2 regions of the Gilliamella sp. CG25 genome follow, and region 2 is predicted to be linked to the other one. Evidence: riboswitches for the same ligand, from Rfam matches in the RefSeq annotation. Region 2 holds a riboswitch; the other holds the start of a gene.
What was found. Region 2 has a riboswitch for thiamine pyrophosphate ahead of thiM (hydroxyethylthiazole kinase). Riboswitches for the same ligand answer to the same signal wherever they lie in the genome.
Positions count from the first base shown of each region.

Region 1: linked by a shared signal. The riboswitch ahead of thiB (thiamine ABC transporter substrate binding subunit) and the one ahead of thiM (hydroxyethylthiazole kinase) in region 2 are both predicted to bind thiamine pyrophosphate.

Region 1 is NZ_JBIDFJ010000007.1:10,784-21,318, reverse strand. Features, by position in the region: gene ACGH6P_RS06810 (AAA domain-containing protein) at 1-1,932, opposite strand, end outside; gene ACGH6P_RS06805 (hypothetical protein) at 2,278-2,895, opposite strand; TPP riboswitch at 3,207-3,309, shown strand; gene thiB (thiamine ABC transporter substrate binding subunit) at 3,350-4,342, shown strand; gene thiP (thiamine/thiamine pyrophosphate ABC transporter permease) at 4,357-5,934, shown strand; gene thiQ (thiamine ABC transporter ATP-binding protein) at 5,957-6,616, shown strand; gene cptA (phosphoethanolamine transferase CptA) at 6,804-8,510, shown strand; gene dinB (DNA polymerase IV) at 8,592-9,647, shown strand; gene ACGH6P_RS06775 (6-phospho-beta-glucosidase) at 9,739-10,535, opposite strand, start outside.
Region 2 is NZ_JBIDFJ010000001.1:245,507-256,041, forward strand. Features, by position in the region: gene ACGH6P_RS01105 (ribose-phosphate pyrophosphokinase) at 1-698, shown strand, start outside; gene pth (aminoacyl-tRNA hydrolase) at 785-1,369, shown strand; gene ACGH6P_RS01115 (DUF3597 domain-containing protein) at 1,461-1,904, opposite strand; gene ACGH6P_RS01120 (heavy-metal-associated domain-containing protein) at 2,749-2,952, shown strand; gene thiD (bifunctional hydroxymethylpyrimidine kinase/phosphomethylpyrimidine kinase) at 3,120-3,917, opposite strand; gene thiE (thiamine phosphate synthase) at 3,926-4,567, opposite strand; gene thiM (hydroxyethylthiazole kinase) at 4,580-5,365, opposite strand; TPP riboswitch at 5,411-5,511, opposite strand; gene trkA (Trk system potassium transporter TrkA) at 5,580-6,941, opposite strand; gene trpS (tryptophan--tRNA ligase) at 7,063-8,058, opposite strand; gene ACGH6P_RS01150 (phosphoglycolate phosphatase) at 8,083-8,778, opposite strand; gene rpe (ribulose-phosphate 3-epimerase) at 8,771-9,448, opposite strand; gene ACGH6P_RS01160 (Dam family site-specific DNA-(adenine-N6)-methyltransferase) at 9,494-10,309, opposite strand; gene ACGH6P_RS01165 (SPOR domain-containing protein) at 10,356-10,535, opposite strand, start outside.

The sequences.
Region 1 (10,535 bases), on a different contig from region 2:
CTGTGCTTCCAGTTTTGTTACTGTTTTTGCCAGTTTGATACGCGCTTTAATGTAGTCATCTGAAGGCAGGTTTTTGTCCAGCAAATCAAGCTGTTGACGAATACTATTGATCAATTTGGAGCGATCAGCATTAATATCGTTAATCATTATACTGCGCGTATCAAGGCCTTCGGCAGTTAAACGCTTATGAACAACTTCAAGGGCCGCTTTTTTTTGACAAACAATCAGTACCGTTTTATGGCGTCCAATTGCGTCGCCAACCATATTAACAATGGTTTGACTTTTTCCGGTTCCTGGTGGGCCTTCAATTAACAAACCGGGGGCTAACCGTGCTTGTAAAACAGCGTTTTCTTGGCTTGGGTCACTGGCAACCGAAAAAAAACAATTTTGTACGTCTGGTTTTTCAATTTGCTCATCGATTTGAGAATGGGATTTCAGTTTTAGTGCGGTTTCAAGTGCTGTGTTGTCGTAGTCGAGTTTTTTTAATTGACTAAGTTCTTCACCAATTGATTGTCCTATAAAGTTGGCATCAAATAACACAGCGGAACAAGCAAAGTAGATTTTACCTTTTTCTGGTTCAAAGGATGTTGGTAAATCATCGATTTGACTCGACAAAATTTGTCCTAACGACTTTAATTCATTCATAACCTCAAGGGTATTTAACGTTGAACGTAATAATAAGTCATCAAAAACATGTTTCCATTGATTAAAAAGTGTTTTGCCCAAAATCCCTTTAAGTGCGGGATTAATTCTTATTTCTTCTCGTTGACGATCAAAGGCGAGTGTAAGTCGTTTCATTGATGCCATATCGTCATTCATTTTTATGGGCCAAAGTAATAACGGTGCTATTCTGGGTAACCGATTGCCACTGGTTTCTTGATAAACTAAAAAAGGAAAGCCCATATAAAGACTGTCAATGCCCGTATCCCGTTGATAAATAGTGGTTGTCCGAAATAAGTTGCGTAATTTAATTTCAAGAAGTTCATTCGTTTCGAATACGGCTTTAATATCGATTTGTTGCTGACGAGGTTGTCGAGCAAGAATATGATCAAGTAGTTTATTTGACGGTAAAGATGCGGTTCCTAATAAGTTAAGATCAATACGTGGTGTAAAACGACCTAGGTTCATCCTAACTAACGGGCCTTGCAAGATACTCATTGATACTTTTTTATGAAAGAAATCGATAATTCGAGATGAGTATTTTTTTAACGGCGGTTTAATCCAATGTTCATTAGGAATGCTCAATAAAACCAAGAGCCGACAAAATGGTATACGTTTTTCAAAACGATACTGCTGTGTCCACTGATCGAGCTCTTCATGACCCAGTTCGGCAAATCCTTCTATTCGCTCATCCAATAGTTGATATAGTCTTAATCTAGGTTGCTTAAAATAATTTGCTAACTCTTCATCGCTTAATATATCAATATCATAATCATTGGCTAATTGTTTACATTCATTGATGACGTTATTTGCCGTTTTAAATTGATCTTCTTGTGCACTGAGTAAAATGATTAGATCATCTTCACTAATATTGTTACGTTCCATTAATGATAATAATCCAAGATTATTGGCATCAGGAAAGAAAGATGAGCGTTTAGTCCACATTGCCATTAATTGGTTTTTAGAACAGGCTAATTGAAGTGTTTTTAGTCGGTTTTCATCCAATTTGATTTGTAAATTTGATGCACGTAAGCGAACATTATTGGCTCGTATAGATAATCGCCATAACCCTAGTTTAGATTTATGCTCTTTAATAGGCATAGTTTCACTAATTAATTGAAATTTTTTTAATGGTTTTGTATGAATAGAATTTTTGAGTGAAACGGATAATAGGTCATAATGATATGTTTTATCATCGATCATTTGGTTACTTAGCATTTCATTATCGAATCGTTCAGTTTGGCAATGACCACAGTGACGCTCTAACTCCATTTTGTATTCCTTATATTCAACTCAATGTTGATGTTATTTTTATCATTTTTATTTATATTGAATTGTAGAATGACAATGATTATTTATAAAGACTAATTTTAATACAGTCGATAGAAAACACGCATTTTAGCCCGATTTGGGTTAGCAAATGGCATCTATTATTTTGTTAAATATACAATTCAAAAAAATCCCGAAAACTCTTATTGGTTTTTAATTTATCTATATTAAATCAACATCAATCTATTTTGAATTCATTATGACCTCTTAAGTAAACCGGCTTTGTGCGATGATCTTTTAAAAAACGAGCTACTCTAGTTATTCATCATTTATATTTTTACGGATTGCTTAACTGGATGCTGTCACAGGAATATGACGAATCTTAGGGTTATTAATGAGTAACCAATCGGGTAAATTACTTTCTTTTTCAACTAGCCAAATAATGGTATTTATAAATAATCGATCGTTTGAACCTTTAGGTTTTGGGTATTCAAGTTGTGAAAGTGCAAAAGAACGCGCAAAAAGTTGATGCTCACTAAAACTCATATTATGACGATTTTTAGACAAATGTGATTCATAATCAATTATCAACGCAACAGGCTGTTGATCATAGTTGACTAGTTGATCTAACGTGTTACTTAAATGATTTATTTTTGCGGAATCTTTTTTGGGAACAGCATTTAATCTTAGGCGTTTAAACAACGTATCGCTTTTAATTGCGGGTAAGTCTGGTGTTTGAATTTCTTCGAATCCAACATCTGAATTCCACAATAAGACGTGATTAAATTTTGCATTTTTTAATATTCGATAAATCGACAAGACTAATGTTTCGGATATGATGGTTTCAGTATCAATTTTCGATTGTTGTCGATCATGAATGTTTCCGGATAAAACGAATTGAGGTTTTGAATTTAGATAGCGATTTAAATCACGCATCCAGCGAGGGCTCTTGAAAGATTGAGACATAATTAATCCTTTAATAAAAATCAAATAACTGACTTTTTTATTATATACAAAGCAATTGAGTAACATCTACTATTTTTTTAATTAATAACTTATTTTTATTTGGATTTCTTGAATACTCAATCCGTTAAACAGTGATTAAACTTAGGTAATAATCATAATAAGAGACAATTAAAATCGCTTTAAAATTATCTAATTTTTGAGCATTAATTCGTTACCTTTTTACCTTAACAGTGATTAAACTTGCTTGTTATTATTCATGCTATCGCAATTACAACTGTTTACAATTAATGAGGTAAACACTAAACTATTTATCGTTCTCAACGGGGTGCCCAAATGGCTGAGAATGTTGGTTAACATAACCCGTCGAACCTGAACTGGATCATGCCAGCGGAGGGATTTGAGTTATTGTGTCTGCTCAAACCTTTTGTCTTTTATTTACTATTTTGGAGGCAAAATGTTTCGTAAGAATCTTCTTTTGTTTTTTGTTTTTTCAGCTTTTTTCTTGATTGATACCGCCAATGCTAAGCCAACTTTAACCGTTTATAGTTACAATTCTTTTATGTCTGAGTGGGGCCCAGGTGAGGCCATTAAGCAAGGTTTTGAAGCGGAGTGTGATTGTCAGTTGGATATCATTTCGTTAGGGGATGGTGTATCTATTTTAAATCGGATCCGGCTCGAAGGGAAAAAGACCAATGCCGATGTTATTTTAGGCTTAGACAATAACATTTTACAGCAAGCTAAGTTGGCCAATATTGTTATTCCTCATCAAATCATTAAACCTGATAATCTTAACACTGATTGGTGGGATAATGATTTTCTTCCTTATGATTATGGTTATTTTGCTTTTATTTATAACAAAGATAAAATCAAAAATCCTCCCCATAGTATGCAACAACTTGTTGATAATAAAGCCAATTGGCGAATTATTTATCAAGACCCAAGAACCAGTACGCCAGGACTAGGTCTACTGTTTTGGATCAAAAATATCTATGGCGATGATGCTGCCAATGTATGGAAAAAGATCGCTAAAAATACGGTAACCGTCACCAAAGGCTGGAGTGAATCTTATGGTATGTTTTTGAAAGGCGAAGCTGATTTTGTTTTAAGCTACAGTACATCGCCGATTGCTCATATTATGAAAAATGATCATCGCTATGAGGCAGCCATTTTTGATGAAGGACATTACCGTCAGGTTGAAGTAGCAGGTATAATCAAATACAGTCAGCAACCTGAGTTAGCACGTCAGTTTTTACAGTATTTACTCAGACCTGAAATACAACGTCAGATTGCTGAAAAGAATGTGATGTACCCGATTATTCAAACGACATTACCTGAGGCTTATCAGCAAATAAAGCCTGTCACTAAGGCGTTAGAATTTGGATCTGAGCAAGTTGAAAAAGGACAAAAAGCTTGGATTCGTGAGTGGCAATCAGCGATCAGTAAGTAATAATAGACATTAACATGTTGAATTTCAGAACGTTAATACCGGGTATTCTTGCCGCCAGTAGCATAATGGTTGTACTGGGTAGTGCATTATTATCCATTGGTTATTACGCAATAACTTCAGGTGAGATAAACAGTTATATTGACAGCTATTTATTACATATTTTGTGGATAACTGTTTATCAAGCCACACTATCAACATGTCTTTCTATTTTCTTTGCTATATTAATGGCAAAAGTTTTATCCATGGTTGAGTTTTGGGGTAAAGGTCTATTGTTGCGAATAATGCCGGTGACGTTTATTTTACCTGCACTAGTTGTTGTGACAGGGCTTTTATCCGTTTATGGGCAGCAGGGATTACTGTCAATCTTTGTTGGATATATCGGCTTGCCATTTTCATGGTCAATTTATGGATTACAAGGAATTTTATTAGCACACGTATTTTTGAATTTTCCTTATGCTTGTTGTCTATTTTACCGTACGCTGATGAGTGTGCCTGTTGAACAGAAACAGCTAGCCGCTCAATTGAATTTTTCTGGTTACACTTTTTTTCGATTGGTTGAATGGCCACATCTTCGTCGGCAAATATTGCCTATGGCTTCGCTGATTTTTATGCTCTGTTTTTCAAGTTTTGCGATTGTATTGGCTTTAGGCGGTGGCCCCAAATATACCACCATTGAAGTAGCAATTTATCAATCCATTCGTGATTTTGATTTTATTCAAGCGGTTTTGCTTTCCTTATTGCAATTGCTTTGTTGTGTAGGTTTTATGGGAATAATGCAAAAGTTTAATAATAATAAACAAGTCACAATGCGCTTTATAAAGCAAAACTACCGTTTTCCTGTTTCTGGCTTGGCTGCCTTGCTAAGTTCAATCGTGATTATTATAGGGGGATTATTTATTTTACTTCCTTTGATAAATGTCGTGATTGATGGTGTTTATTTTTTCCGTTTGTCACTGTTTACGCCAACCTTTCAACATGCAACACTGTTTTCACTTTTCATTGCATTGGGGTCAGCCATCGTAACCCTGTTAATGGCACTATTTATTCTTTGGACAAATAGTCGATTGCTCATTTATCAAAAGGTAACGTGGAGTAATCGATTAATGTTAGCCAGTTCGTTAATTTTAGCGATTCCCAGCATGATTTTAGCGTCAGGACTGTTTATATTATTTTATCAGTATGCAGGTAATACTTGGTTTATCTGCATTTTATTAATATTGTGTAATGCTTTAATGGCATTACCTTTTGTCATTAAAAGTCTGGCTACCCCCATGTTCGATGTCACTAAGCGTTATTGGCTATTAAGCCAATCCCTTTGCATTGACGGGGTTAACCATTTTTATTTGATTGAATATAAAGCGTTAAACAAATTAATGTTAAAAAGTTTTGTTTTTTCGGCTATCTTATCTTTAGGGGATTTTGGCATTATCGCACTATTTGGTGGGCAGTCAGTCATCACATTGCCTTATTACCTCTATGAGCAGCTATCACATTATCATTATCAAGATGGTAGTGTCACAGCGGCAATATTATTAATTATCTCTTTTAGTTTATTGGTTTTGGTGGATGATGATCACACTCAATCATATTAATTATCATTATGATAATTTTAAAATGTTTTTTAATTTTGGTATTGCCGCAAAAGAACGGGTCGTCATTGTTGGGCCAAGTGGTGCTGGGAAAAGTTCATTATTGAGTTTAATCGCCGGTTTTATTTCACCTGATTCAGGAAAAATAATACTCGATGATCAAGATATGACGAATGTCACTCCCGGAAAACGCCCGGTATCTATGTTGTTTCAACATAATAATTTGTTTGACCATTTAACGGTTCAAGATAATATCGCTTTAGGATTAAAACCTTCTTTAAAGCTGAATATTTCACAAATGCAAATTATTGATGATATTTTAGAAAAAGTTGGATTAACAGGATTTAATCAACGTTACCCTGAACAATTATCGGGTGGTCAACGTCAACGGGTTGCTTTAGCGCGGTGTCTAATTCAACATCGTCCGATTTTACTTTTAGATGAGCCTTTTTCAGCGCTGGATCAATCATTACGTTTTGAAATGCTTGAATTAGTTAACCAAATCTGTGAAGAATTTGAATTAACATTAATGATGGTGTCCCATTATCTGGATGAATCATTGTACTATTTTTCACGATGTTTAGTTGTCGATGAAGGGCAGATTATTTTTAATCATTCACCCAAAAAGTTAACCTGTTCAGAACATCAACATGTTGCTCAGCTATTAGGCTTGAAGTCGATTTAATCCGCTAAAATTAATCTTTAGCTAAGCAGTATATTCATTGAAAATATGCTTCATATTGCTTTCATAGCATTATTGATTACCGTTGGCTTTTGTTAGTTTCAATATCGAATGTGAGTGCTTAAGGTTTTATTAATCTACCCAATGTATCTTATAAAAACTTATTCATCATGATTCGTTATTGATATTTATGCAAAATTTGAAAGAAGATCAGAAATTTAGTTTTTCCTCGTTATTTTTGATTATATTATTTTTTACCTATTTTTCATCCGCTTTGCAACTCTATATTTCTCTGTCGGGACACTCTAATTTTATTGGGTTAAGAGATTCTATTATTTATAGCTTAATTTGGGTCATACCGGTGTTATTTTTTCCTAATTATACTCGTAAAATTGCAGCCATTTATGGGATTATAGTTGGCGGATTGTCTTTAATTTCGTTAGCATATTTTGTGATTTATCGGCAGGAGTTTTCACAAAGTGTTTTTTTTATAATGGCTGAATCAAATTTCAACGAATCTAATGAATATATTCAGCAATACTTGAGTTTTAAATTGATTGCCGTATTAGTCGTCTATATTTTAGTGGCGCTATTTCTTTGGAAACAAGTCAAACCGGTTTATGTCCAAAATAAAACTAAGTGGATGGTTTCACTATTGATTGCTATTTATGCTTTGATGCCACTAGTAATCAGTGTAATGGTAAAAAAAACCTCCTTAGAGAAAGCGGGAGCACATTTATTAAGCCGTATGGAAACGACAGTACCTTGGCAATTAATGAGCAGCTATATTGCATACCGTTCACAACTTTCTAATATGGAAAATATTTTGAATAATTTGCAATCTTTGCCTTCATTAGAAAATTTAACAGATAGTAATGGGGAGACACCAAGAACATTAGTCTTAATCATTGGGGAATCGACTACCCGTACAAGAATGGGGATTTACGGTTATAACCGAAATACCACCCCGATGATTGAACAATTTAAAAAAGAAAATCCAAATTTATTGGTTTTCAACGATGTTGTCTCATCCAGACCATATACGATCGAAATTTTAGAACAAGCCCTGACTTTCGCCGATGAGCGGCATCCTGATTTATACTTAACACAACCTTCACTCATTCATCTTATGAAACAAGCAGGGTATAAAACATTTTGGATTACCAATCAACAAACAATGACTAAACGAAATACGATGTTAACCATGTTTTCTAAGCAAACAGATAAACAATATTATATGAATAACGATCGTAACCAAAGTGCCAGACAATATGATGATGCTGTGATTCAGCCTTTTAAAGAGGTGTTAACCGATCCCGCTAAAAAGAAATTTATCGTTATTCATTTACTTGGTACGCATATGAAATATGAATTTCGTTATCCGAAAAGTAGTGAATATAATGTTTTTCAAGATAAGACAGGCATTCCATTCAATATTGACGATGATAACGCCAAAGTCTACAACAGCTATGATAATGCAATTAGCTATAATGATTATGTAATAACGACATTGTTTAATACTTTTAAACAGAGCCATGATAACGGTTTTATGTTGTATTTTTCCGATCATGGTGAAGAGGTTTATCAAACACCACCGTATGATGTCTTAGGACGAAATGAAAAAGCACCAACCAAACCGATGTATACCATTCCCTTTATACTTTGGCAATCACCAAGTTGGTTGAAAACACATCCTAATGATTATCAAGCTTACGTTGATCGCAAATTTAGCTCACAAGATTTAATTCATACTTGGTCTGATTTAGCAGGCTTAAGTTACAATTTATATCAGCCTGAAAAAAGTTTAGTTAATCCTAACTTTAAACCATCAATACGTTGGATTGGCGATCCCTATGATAAAAAAGGTTTAGTGGATTTTGATAAATTGGTTAAGTAATTGATATCCTGATTGCACAAGCATTTAAGGTATGATATTGTATATTTATACAGTTATATTTTAGATGCTATCATTCAGATTATGCGAAAAATCATTCATGTTGACATGGATTGTTTTTATGCGGCAGTTGAGATGCGGGACAACCCTCGATACCGTAATATCCCCATTGCTGTTGGGGGTGACCCACGAAAAAGAGGCGTTGTCGCAACAGCTAATTATCTTGCTCGACAATTTGGTATTCATAGTGCTATGTCAATGGCACAAGCGGTAAAACTGTGTCCAAATCTTAAAGTCATTCCGGGTAGACATGCTGTTTATAAAGAAGTTTCAAACCAGATTCATCAAATTTTTCAGCGTTATACCCAAGCAATCGAGGCCTTATCACTTGATGAAGCTTATTTAGATGTGACTGATTGTCAACTTTGCCATGGTTCGGCAACATTAATTGCCAAAGACATTCGCCAAGCTATATTTAATGAACTGGGTTTAACTGCGTCAGCTGGTGTTGCGCCACTTAAATTTTTAGCTAAAATTGCTTCAGATATGAACAAGCCTAACGGTCAATATGTGATTACACCTGACGAAGTTGATTCGTTCATACAGCAACTCCCTCTTAAAAAGATTCCGGGGGTGGGGAAAGTCACCGAAAAAAAACTGGCTGAACTAGGGTTATTTACTTGTCGAGATGTGGTGAAGTATGATTTAACCAAATTACTTAATCAATTTGGTAAGTTTGGTCGAGTGCTTTATGAAAGATGTCAAGGCATTGATGAGCGTGAAGTCTGTAATGACAGGCAACGTAAATCAGTGGGTGTTGAACGTACTTTGGTTGATGATATTCATACTTGGGATGACTGTTTACTGCAACTCGATCCACTTTATGATGAGTTAGAAAAACGATTAAGTAAAGTCAGAACAGATTTATCGATTGCCCGACAAGGGGTAAAATTTAAATTTGATGATTTTCAACTCACGACACAAGAACATGTCTGGGCAAAGTTGGATAAACAAGATTTGATTGAACAAGCGTACAAAGTTTGGCAAGAACGACGAAATGATAGGGGGGTTAGGTTAATTGGCTTTCATGTTACCCTTATTGATCCACAATTAGACAAACAGTTAATCTTCCCTTTTTAGCTGTTTAAAGCACTAAGGTGTTAAGCTGAATTTATGGGGATGATTGAAATATCATAAAATCCCCATAAATAAGTTTGGCTTAACTAAGTCGTTATTTTAAGTTTTCACCGTTGGTCTGAATGACTTGTTTATACCAATCAAAGGAATCCTTCTTATACCGTTTCATGCTACCATTACCTTCGTTATCACGATCAACATAGATCACACCATAACGTTTTTTCATTTCGCCAGTAGTAAAGGATACAACATCTATAATTCCCCATGCGGTATACCCAATAACATCGACCCCGTCATAGTCCATTGCTGTTAACATTGCTTTGATATGTGCACCGAGATATTCAATTCGAGGTTGGTCATGTATTTGATGACCATTTTCAAGTTGATCAATTGCCCCGAAACCATTTTCTACAATAAATAACGGCAATTGATAGCGATCATATAAACGGTTTAATGTATAGCGTAAGCCTTCAGGGTCAATTGGCCATCCCCAGTCACTGCTTTTAATATAAGGATTTTCAACCGCATTTGGTAAAGCACCATTGACGATATTGTCACGGTTATCATTTTTGACATCGGCTTTAACGACAGTAGACATGTAGTAACTAAACCCAATGTAATCAACTGTGCCTTGTTTCAAACATGCTAAATCTTCTTGCGTAATATCAAGTTTATAACCTTCACGCTCAAACTCTTTTAATGCATAAGCAGGGTAATAACCTCGGACATGAACATCAGGGAAGAAGAATCGTTGATGCATTGCAATTTCTGAAGCCATCATATCTTCAGGATTACATGAGTATGGATAGATTGGTACATGAGAAATCATACAGCCAATTTGAAAATTTGGGTTGATTTTTTTACCCGCGATCACGGCTTTAGCACTGGCTA
Region 2 (10,535 bases):
GTATTACCGCTGTTATTCCTTATTTTGGTTATGCTAGACAAGATCGTCGAGTGCGTTCTGCACGGGTTCCGATCACAGCTAAAGTGGTTGCTGACTTTTTATCAACTGTCGGTGTTGATAGAGTATTAACGGTTGATCTTCATGCTGAACAGATCCAAGGTTTTTTTGATGTGCCAGTGGATAATGTATTTGGTAGCCCTGTGATTTTAGAAGATATGCTTCAACGTGATTTTGAACGCCCAATTGTTGTCTCTCCGGATATTGGTGGGGTGGTGCGAGCTCGTGCTATTGCAAAACTGTTAAATGACACCGATATGGCGATCATCGATAAACGTCGTCAACGAGCGAATGAAGCTGAAGTGATGAATATTATTGGTGATGTTGCTGATAGAGATTGTATTTTAGTCGATGATATGATTGATACAGCAGGAACGCTTTGCAAAGCCGCTGATGCATTAAAAGCACGTGGTGCTAAAAGAGTATTTGCCTACGCAACGCATCCGATTTTCTCGGGTAAAGCCGTCAGTAATATTAAAAACTCAGCCATTGATGAAATAGTCGTTTGTGATACTATTCCATTAACAGCTGAAGTTAAAGCATTGAAAAATGTACGTCAATTAACATTATCAGGAATGTTAGCAGAAGCAATTCGTCGCATAAGCAACGAAGAATCGATTTCTGCAATGTTCCATCAATAATTGATTTTTAATGATAAAGATGCCCCGTTTTTTGGGGCTTTTTAATTTAACATCTTCAAGTAACAACAGCTAACAATTAAAACATCATGACAACCATAAAACTTATTGTAGGACTGGCCAATCCTGGAAATGAATATGCCCAAACTCGACATAATGCAGGGGCATGGTATGTTGATTTGCTTGCACAACGTTATCAACAACCGTTAAAAAATGATCCTAAATTTTTTGGTTATAGTTCACGTATCAATATCGCAGGACATGACATACGTTTATTAGTGCCTACCACGTTTATGAATTTAAGTGGTAAAGCTGTTCAAGCGATGGCTTCATTTTATCAGATAAAACCCGAAGAAATTTTAGTTGCTCATGATGAACTTGATTTAAATCCAGGTATTGCGAAATTTAAATTTGGCGGAAGTCATGGTGGTCACAATGGTTTGAAAGATATTGCTAGCAAATTAGGCAATAATCCAAATTTTTATCGATTAAGAATCGGTATCGGGCATCCGGGTGATAAAAATAAAGTGGTCGGTTTTGTGTTAAATAAACCTTCTAAGCCCGAGCAAGAACTAATAGATAAAGCGATTGATGAATCTGCACGTTGCACGGATATTTTATTATCACAAAGCTTTGAAGCCGCAATGAATCGATTACACTCGTTTAAAGCGTAATGCCGTTGATTGAGTCGAACGAATTACAATATGCTATATAAAAAATCCACCCGAAGACCAGGTGGATAACAAATCACGTAACAATCTTTGATTAAGAAAATAGATGGGTAATATTACCGCCTTTTTCGGCAATTCGTTTAAATACTTCTTTAATTAACCAAGTATTCATTGCCGCGGTATCATCTGTACTACCCGTGTAATTAAGTTCTTTTGCCAATCTTTTACGAGCATCTAGACTATTGTCTATTCCTAATAATTTTAAAAGATCAACAATCGATGTTTTCCAATTAAGTTTTTCAGGAAATTTGCTCGCTAAATTATTAAGAATTGACATAACATCCACGTCCGAAATGGGCGTTTGGTTGTCTGAATGTGGTTGAGTTTGATTTTGGTCTTGATTCTGATTATTTGACGCGGCATCTTTATCATGACCGGTAATGCTGTTGACTTGATTTTTAACGGCATCAGCGACATTACCGACAGCCGCTTGAGCACTTGGAAAGATTTTAGAAAAAATATTATTTAAGATACCCAAATTACACCCCCCTATGTTTAAACTGCTTTTGAAAAAAGTGCTTAACTATTCAGATGTACAAAATATCGCCTTTAGTATAACGTTTAACAAACAATAGTGTCAAAGAAGTTCTGGATTTATAGCATTTTTTGTTGTTAATTCAGAGAGTAAATAACTTAAAGCCACGAATAAAGTTTTTCAATAAAAAACTATCTTGGCGTTTTAAATTATGATAACCATGGATAAACTTAGATTGTTAACCATTCACTATTTGTAAAAATGACGCTATTAATTCTAGATTGTTCAGTTTGTTATCTGATATTGATTCCAAGTGTTGAACATGAAAAGATGATTGAGATGTTTTTATTTGTGTCCTATAAATTCCAGTTTATTTGAAGCTAAAGTGAATCACGTAAATGAGTAAATCGAAACGATAAAAGAGATGCCTGACAAATTCTAGTTTTAAAAAGTATTGCGATGACAACGTCGAACAAAAAAATTCGCAACATTCACGCAATAATTCGATATGTCAAAGCCAATACCTTATACGCAAAATGATAATATGTCAGAGCCAGTTTTATCAGAATAAAAAATTGTGTATGATAAAAGAAATAATGTCATTGTGGCTTTGTAACTGAAGCATGCTTTTTGCAAACAATATTGTGGACGTTTCAAAAAATTTAGCTTCATTTTTTTACTGTACGCAATCTTTTTTGTTTCCCACAAAGTATGATGAAAACTACTGGGTTTGATTATTTTCAAACGAGTAATAATGCGGGTCAATGGATCGAACACAATTATAAAGCCTACGCTAATTTAGGCGATCCGAATTCTGATAAGATTTAATTGAAAAGAGAGGTCAACTATGAAATTAATTGTCGATAATATGAGTTGTCAGCACTGTGTTAATACGATTACTAAAGCGATTAACGATATTGATCCAAAAGCGAAAGTAACCATTGATTTGGCTAAACATGAAGTTGATATCGAAGGCGGGACCATTTCACAAGAAGCCGCTATAGCGGCTATCAATGAAGCTGGGTATGAATTTGTAGGTATTTCATATTAATTAACCTATATTAAAGCAAACAAATTTGGACGTTAGTTTTTTTATTTATCTGTTTTCATTAACACGTTTAAAACGTCCAAAACCTACTTTATATCCTCTTTTAATCACTCATATTTTGAAAAATTTGAAGAGAGTGTTCGCAAATATGCGTCAATTGTGTTTTTGAATCACCACCAACGATAAAAGTGATGTGTTGGTCCAATCCCTTTACCAATATTTAAATCATCAGCATGGCGTATGGCTCCGTGAAGATATTCTTTCGCCTGTTTAACCGCGTGTTCTAAGCTGTTTTTAGGTAATAAAGCCGCAATAGCAGCTGATAAGGTACAACCTGTACCGTGCGTATTTTTTGTTTGAATTCTTTGCGATGTCATTCGGATTGTTTGGTCTGAGGTGATTAAATAATCGGGACTTTCTTGACTGGCTAAGTGCCCGCCCTTCATTAGTACCGCTTTACAACCTAGTTTAAGTAAATCTTGCCCTTGTTTTAGCATCTCATCTTCATTTTTCGCTTCATCACAATCTAAAAGCGCTGAGGCTTCGGGTAAGTTAGGTGTAATAATTGTTGCCAGTGGCAATAATTGCTCTCGTATGGCGGTGATGGCATCGGGTTTTAAAAGAGCATGCCCTCCTTTAGCAATCATAACAGTATCAAGTACAATCGATGGTATAGGATGATTTTTTAATAACTGATAGACAGTTGTGACAATTTCTTTATTCATTAGCATACCAATCTTCACACTATCAATGTGGATATCTTGATATAAGGTGTTAAATTCTGCTTCGATAAATTCGGTGGGAATTGCCAATACCGCATCAACACCTTGGGTACTTTGTGCGGTTAACGCGGTAATGACAGACATGCCATACGCACCAAGTGCCGAAAACGTTTTGAGATCGGCTTGGATGCCAGCTCCCCCACTGGGATCTGAACCAGCAATAGTTAGGGCTGTAATTGTCATGATGTTGCTTCCTATCTAGCTTGATGTATTTTATTGATTAGTAAAGTGGTTGCTTGTTCAATATTGGATTGACCACAAATAGCCGATACGACTGCAACGCCTTCAATTCCTGTTTGCATCACTTCTGTTACTTTTGTTATGTCGATACCGCCAATGGCAACAGCAGGGCAATGTTTGGTTTTGACTAATTGAGTTAACTGCTCAATACCAAGTGCCGAGGATGCATCTTTCTTGGTCGAGGTAGGATAGATAGGACCAATTCCAATATAATCGACGTTTTGCCAAGGCACGGTTTCAAGTTGTTGCTGATTCGAAACAGATAGCCCTAACCATTTATTTTTACCGATCAATCGGCGAGCTACATCAACGGGCAAATCATTTTGACCAACATGCACACCATCTGCATCGACAGCTAAAGCAATATCAACATGATCATTAATCAATAGCGGTACCGATGTCTGACTGAGTGCTTCTTTTAAGGCTAAAGCAGCTTTATACCAATCTTTGCCTGTCAATTCTTGTTCTGATCGTAATTGTACGGCGGTTACACCGTTGGCAACGGCAATTTTGGTTGTGTCGACCATGCCACTGATTTCTCCACATAGTGTCGGATCGAGCACTAAATAGAGAGTAAGATCCAACTTTTTCTGCATGCTACGTCCCTATTAGTATGATGAATAAAATAGTGATAATTGATCTAATAACGATACGGCAAAACTGCCTAATCCAAGCTGTTTATTTGCCTTTTCTCCAGCTTTTTTCATCATAAAGCAAGCGGCTGCTGTGGCTAAAAGTGGATCGGTTGAATTTACAATAAACGCTGCAACCATAGCAGATAAGGAACAGCCTGTTCCGGTAATTTTGGTTAAAGCAATATCACCGCCTGCTATAGCGTAAGTCGTATGACCATCAGTAATATAATCAATGTCACCAGTCATGGCGATGATAGTCTGGTAGTCTTGTGCCAATTGTTTTGCATATTGTAAAGCGGATTTTGTCGAGTCTTGACTGTCCGGGCCTTTTGATGATGCAAATTGACCGCTTAGCGCTAAGATTTCCGAAGCATTGCCACGAATAACGGTGGGTTTAAATGATAATAATTGATGCGCAATTTCGGTACGATAAGCAAGTGCCGAACCAACGGCAACAGGATCAAGTACCCATGGAGTTTGGCTTTGTTGAGCTTGGCTTGCTGCAAGTAGCATACTTTTGGCGGTATTGTGATTAATTGTACCGATGTTAATCAGTAAACTATTAGCAATTTTAACAAATTCAGCCACTTCTTGTTCAGCAATAATCATTGCTGGTGAAGCACCAATAGCAAGTAGGACATTAGCAGTAAAATTTTGTACAACATCATTTGTTATACAATGAACTAATGGTCGTTGCGTTTTGACAAGATTAATAAAAGGTGTAACTTGAGTGATTTGAAGCGATGTGGTTACTGACATGTTCATTCCTTATTTGATTTATCGGGAAGAATTTGCCTATTGTAAAGTTGAATGGCTAGACTTCCCTACGCTGGTGTTATCCAGATCAGGTTCAACGGGTAAACTCTCAGTTTTTTAATGAATAAAAAACACCCCGAGTCAAAATTATGCTTATATTATGAACTGCCTATTGGCTTTTAACAAGTTTGTATAATAGAAAATTTTGATTTAAATGTTATTGTAACAATTTTTCGATATCGGTAATCGCTCTTCTATCCGGCAAGAAAATAATTAGGTGATCATTCTCTTCAATCGTTAAATCCGTGTTGATAATAATAACATCTTCATCACGTACAACTGCGCCGATTGTTGCCCCAGACGGTAGCTTTAATCCATTGATGTTTTTTCCGACCAGTTTTGAATTTTCTTTATCACCATGCGCAACGATTTCCACAATTTCAGATTCGCCTTGTCGTAGTGATACAACTTTGACGATGCCTGTTTGTCTGACATGACTTAAAAGTTCAGAAATAGTGGCGTGTTGAGGTGAAATAGCAATATCAATCACACTATCATTAATGAGTTCTAGGTAAGCTTGTTTTTGGATTAAAACGATGACTTTTTTTGCGCCCATTCTTTTCGCTAGCATCGATGACATAATATTGGATTCATCATCGCCGGTTACCGCAATAAAAAGATCTGTCAGTTCAATCTGTTCTTGGGATAGCAATTCTTGGTCTGATGATTCGCCATGTAATACCGTGGTATTAAGTAACTGTTCAGCAATGAGTTCTGCTCGTTCGGCATTGCGTTCAATTAGTTTTACTTGATAATCATTTTCTAAACGCTTAGCCAGTGCCAGCGCAATGCCGCCACCGCCACTAATGATAATTCGTTTATAAGGTTTTTCTAAACGTTGTAGCTCACTGGTCACGGCTTTGATATTGGTTGGCGGAGTAATAAAATACACCATATCACCAGCTTCAATTAAGGTAGAACCCAGTGGACGAATAAAGCGATTTTTACGGTAGATAGCAACGACTCTGGCTTCAACATGCGGAAGATGTTCTTTAAGCTCTGATAGCTCACTGCCAACTAGCGCGCCACCATAATATGCCATAACAGCGACTAGACATACACGGGTATCGTTGAATGAGGCAAATTGTAATGCGCCTGGATATTGAACTAAATGACTGATGTGGTTGGTAATAAGGTTTTCTGGTGCAATGATATGGTCGATATTGATACACTCTTTATTGAAAAAAGGATATCTTTCATCATTGTATTCCGGTGCGCGGATACGCGCCACTTTTTGCGGAATATTAAACATGACATGCCCTATTTGACATGCCATCATGTTGATTTCATCAGAGTTGGTAACGGCAACAAGCATATCAGCCGATTCCGCGCCAGCACTCTCTAATACTTGTGGATAAGATGATTTTCCACAAATAACTTGTAAATCAAAGCGTTCTTGCAAAGATTGCAATTTATCATGATCTTCATCGACAACAGTGACATCGTTTTGTTTTTCAGTAACAAGATATTCTGCAAGCGCACTGCCTGTTTGTCCTGCTCCAAGAATGATAATCTTCATAACTAACCTATTTTAATTAAATGGCTTTTATATCTTTTATTGTCATGATGATAATAAATGCCTATATTAAGCCAAATAATACTGTTTAGTGTTAATAATAATTATGTTATTTGATTTTAGACTATACAAAACCGATAGCGTCATAGACCTTTTTCAATGTGATATCCGCTTTAGCTCGAGCTTTTTCAGCGCCTTCTTTCATGATTGAAAAGAGATAATCTTCATCATCACGATATTGGTGATATTGTGCTTGTAAGTGACTTATCATATCAATCACTTGCGTCGCCACTTCCGTTTTAAGATGTCCATACATTTTACCTTCAAACTCTTTTTCAAGTTCGGTAACGGGTTTTCCTGTTACGCCAGTTAATATATCTAATAAATTTGATACACCAGCTTTATTTTTTAAATCATAACGTACAACAGGCGGTTCATCAGAATCGGTCATCGCTCGTTTGATTTTTTTCTCGATGTCTTTAGGATTTTCAAGTAAGCCAATCACATTGTTTCGATTTTCATCAGATTTAGACATTTTTTTCGTTGGGTCTTGTAAAGACATCACTCTTGCACCAACTTTAGGGATAAAAGGTTCAGGAACAGTAAAAATGTCACCATACAGGGCATTAAAGCGCATTGCAATATCACGTGATAGTTCGAGATGTTGTTTTTGATCGTCACCCACCGGTACTAAATTAGCTTGATATAATAAAATGTCAGCTGCCATTAATACAGGATAATCAAAAAGCCCTGCATTAATGTTTTCAGCATGTCGTGATGATTTGTCCTTGAATTGGGTCATGCGACTGAGTTCACCAAAATAAGTGTAACAGTTTAATGCCCACCCTAATTCAGCATGAGCAGGTACATGAGATTGTACAAATATAGTGCTTTTTTGAGGATCAATGCCACATGCTAAATAAAGCGCCATGGTATCGAGCGTTGCTTTGCGTAGCTTCTGTGGATCTTGGCGTACTGTGATAGCATGTTGATTTACAATACAATAAACGCAATCGTATTCTTGTTGTAAAGCGACCCAATTTTTTAAGGCACCCAAATAGTTGCCAAGTGTTAATTCCCCTGATGGCTGAGCGCCACTAAATACAATCGGTTTACTCATAATTTATTCCTAATCTATTCATTCTTATTTTTTTGCCTCAGCTTTAGGCAGTGGTAACAAGGTTAATATATCTTTGAAATCGTCAAACAAAAAATCGGGGTCGCTGGTCGCTATGGATACACCATAGTTGTAACCGTAACTTAACGCAACAGTATGGCAGTTAGCATTCTTTGCTGCGGTAATATCATTTTTCGAGTCACCAACAAATAGTAATTGATCGCAAAAGAGCCCAAACGTTGCCATAACCTGATAAAGTGGGGCAGGATGAGGTTTTAGCTTGATAATATCACCACCACCTAGCACCAGTTTGAAATATTCTTTAATGCCTAATGATTCTAATAAAGCAGGTAAAAATTGTGCAGGTTTATTGGTAACAAGTGCTAATGGATAATGATTATCATAAAGCACTTTTAAGGTCTCTTTAACATGTGGAAAGAGTTTTGTTTCTGCATCGATAACTTTATCATAATGCTGATTAAAGCAATTTTTAGCTTGACTAAACAATTCTGCTGTTGGGGTAATATCGATTGCTTTAAAGGTACGTTCTAACATAACATCGATGCCATTACCTACCCAATTTTTAACTTGATCTTTGCTAACAGTAGGTAATTGTAAGTCGGCAAGCATTTGCTGAATTGCTAATGCAAGTCCGGGTACACTATCAACGAGTGTGCCATCCAGATCAAATGCTATTGCTTGAATGTCATCCAGTTTAGGCATAGTTTACTCCTGCTAATGCTTTTCGCATGGCATCAATAACTGATTTATAATCAGGCTGACCAAATATGGCAGACCCTGCAACAAACATATCAGCGCCTGCTTGGGCTATTTCTGCAATATTGTCGACTTTGACGCCCCCATCTATTTCAAGTCGTATATTTTGACCTGATTCAATAATACGTTGTTTAACTTGTCGTAATTTTTTTAATGTTGACGGGATAAAAGATTGCCCACCAAAACCAGGATTAACTCCCATTAATAACACAATATCAATTTTATCCATTACATAATCTAAATGATCTAACGGAGTAGCCGGATTAAAAACTAAACCAGCGGTACAACCATGATCTTTGACAAGTTGCAACGTTCGGTCAAGATGAATCGTTGCTTCGGGATGAATAGAGATATTGCTAGCTCCAGCTTTTGCAAAAGAGACAATAAGTTCTTCGACAGGGGATGCCATTAAATGGACATCGATTGGGGTTTTTATTCCGTAGTCACGTAGTGCTTGGCAAAACATTGACCCCATTGTCAAATTAGGCACAAAGTGATTGTCCATGACATCGAAATGAATTACATCAGCCCCTGCTTCAATCACTTTTTGGGTTTCTTCACCTAAACAAGCAAAATTTGCTGAAAGTATTGACGGTGCAATAATAAACTCTTTCATAACATACCTCTAATCATACAAGCCAATACTCAAATGTTTTTAGGATTATTTGTATAGCGCTAATATTTCATCAATTTTTTTTCGACCTTCACCATCACAGCTTATTGAGCGTCGCATTTCAGCTCGATAAAGGTGGCGAGCTTTACTATATAACGTTCTTGTATAATCAGTATCATGATTGGATACAAGCACTGGAATATTGTTTTTATAAGCCATTTTTTCGGCTAATTTAGAGAGTTTTTTATGTTCTTCATAGCCAAAATTATTTGAATAATATGCCGTAAATCCAGCCGAATCATTTGGCGATAAATAGGGCGGATCACAGTATATTACAGAATTTTTCTTTGCTTTTTTCATGACCTCTTGGTATGGGGCACAGATAAATTCCGCATTTTGTGCTTTTTTTGCAAAAAAGTTTAGCTCTTTCTCAGGAAAATAGATTGTTTTATAGCGACCAAATGGCACATTAAAAAGTCCACTGTTGTTATAACGACATAGACCGTTATAGCAATGACGATTTAAGTAAATAAATAATAACGATCGTAAATACTGATCTTTACTATAATTAAATACGTCTCGTAGTTGATAAAATGCCTCAGGCTTATTGTTCTGAGGTTGGAAAAATATTTTTAGATCATTAATAAACTCATTTGGTTTTGATTTCAATAAATTGAATAATTCAATTAAATCATGGTTAATATCAGCTAAAAGGTAGCTTTTATAATTGGTATTTAAGAAGACCGAACCTGCACCAACAAAAGGTTCAATCAGTTGATCTCCTTCTGGTAGATACTGCCTAATGGTGTCCACAAGCTCATATTTTCCTCCAGCCCATTTTAAAAAGGCTCGTTGTTTTTTCAAAGGATACTCCTATTTTGTCTTTGGTAGGATAAATGAACCATATCCTTTATTTTTCAGCTTTTTCTTTATTCACAGATGCACCAGATTTGACCCATGGATTATCCTTTTGTAAAGCACTAGGTAAAGATTTTATAGCCTTTTTGGCTTCATCTGATGATTTATATATACCTTTAATCAAAATAAACCATTTACTGTTATTACGTTTAGTTTCGTAAATTTGGTAATG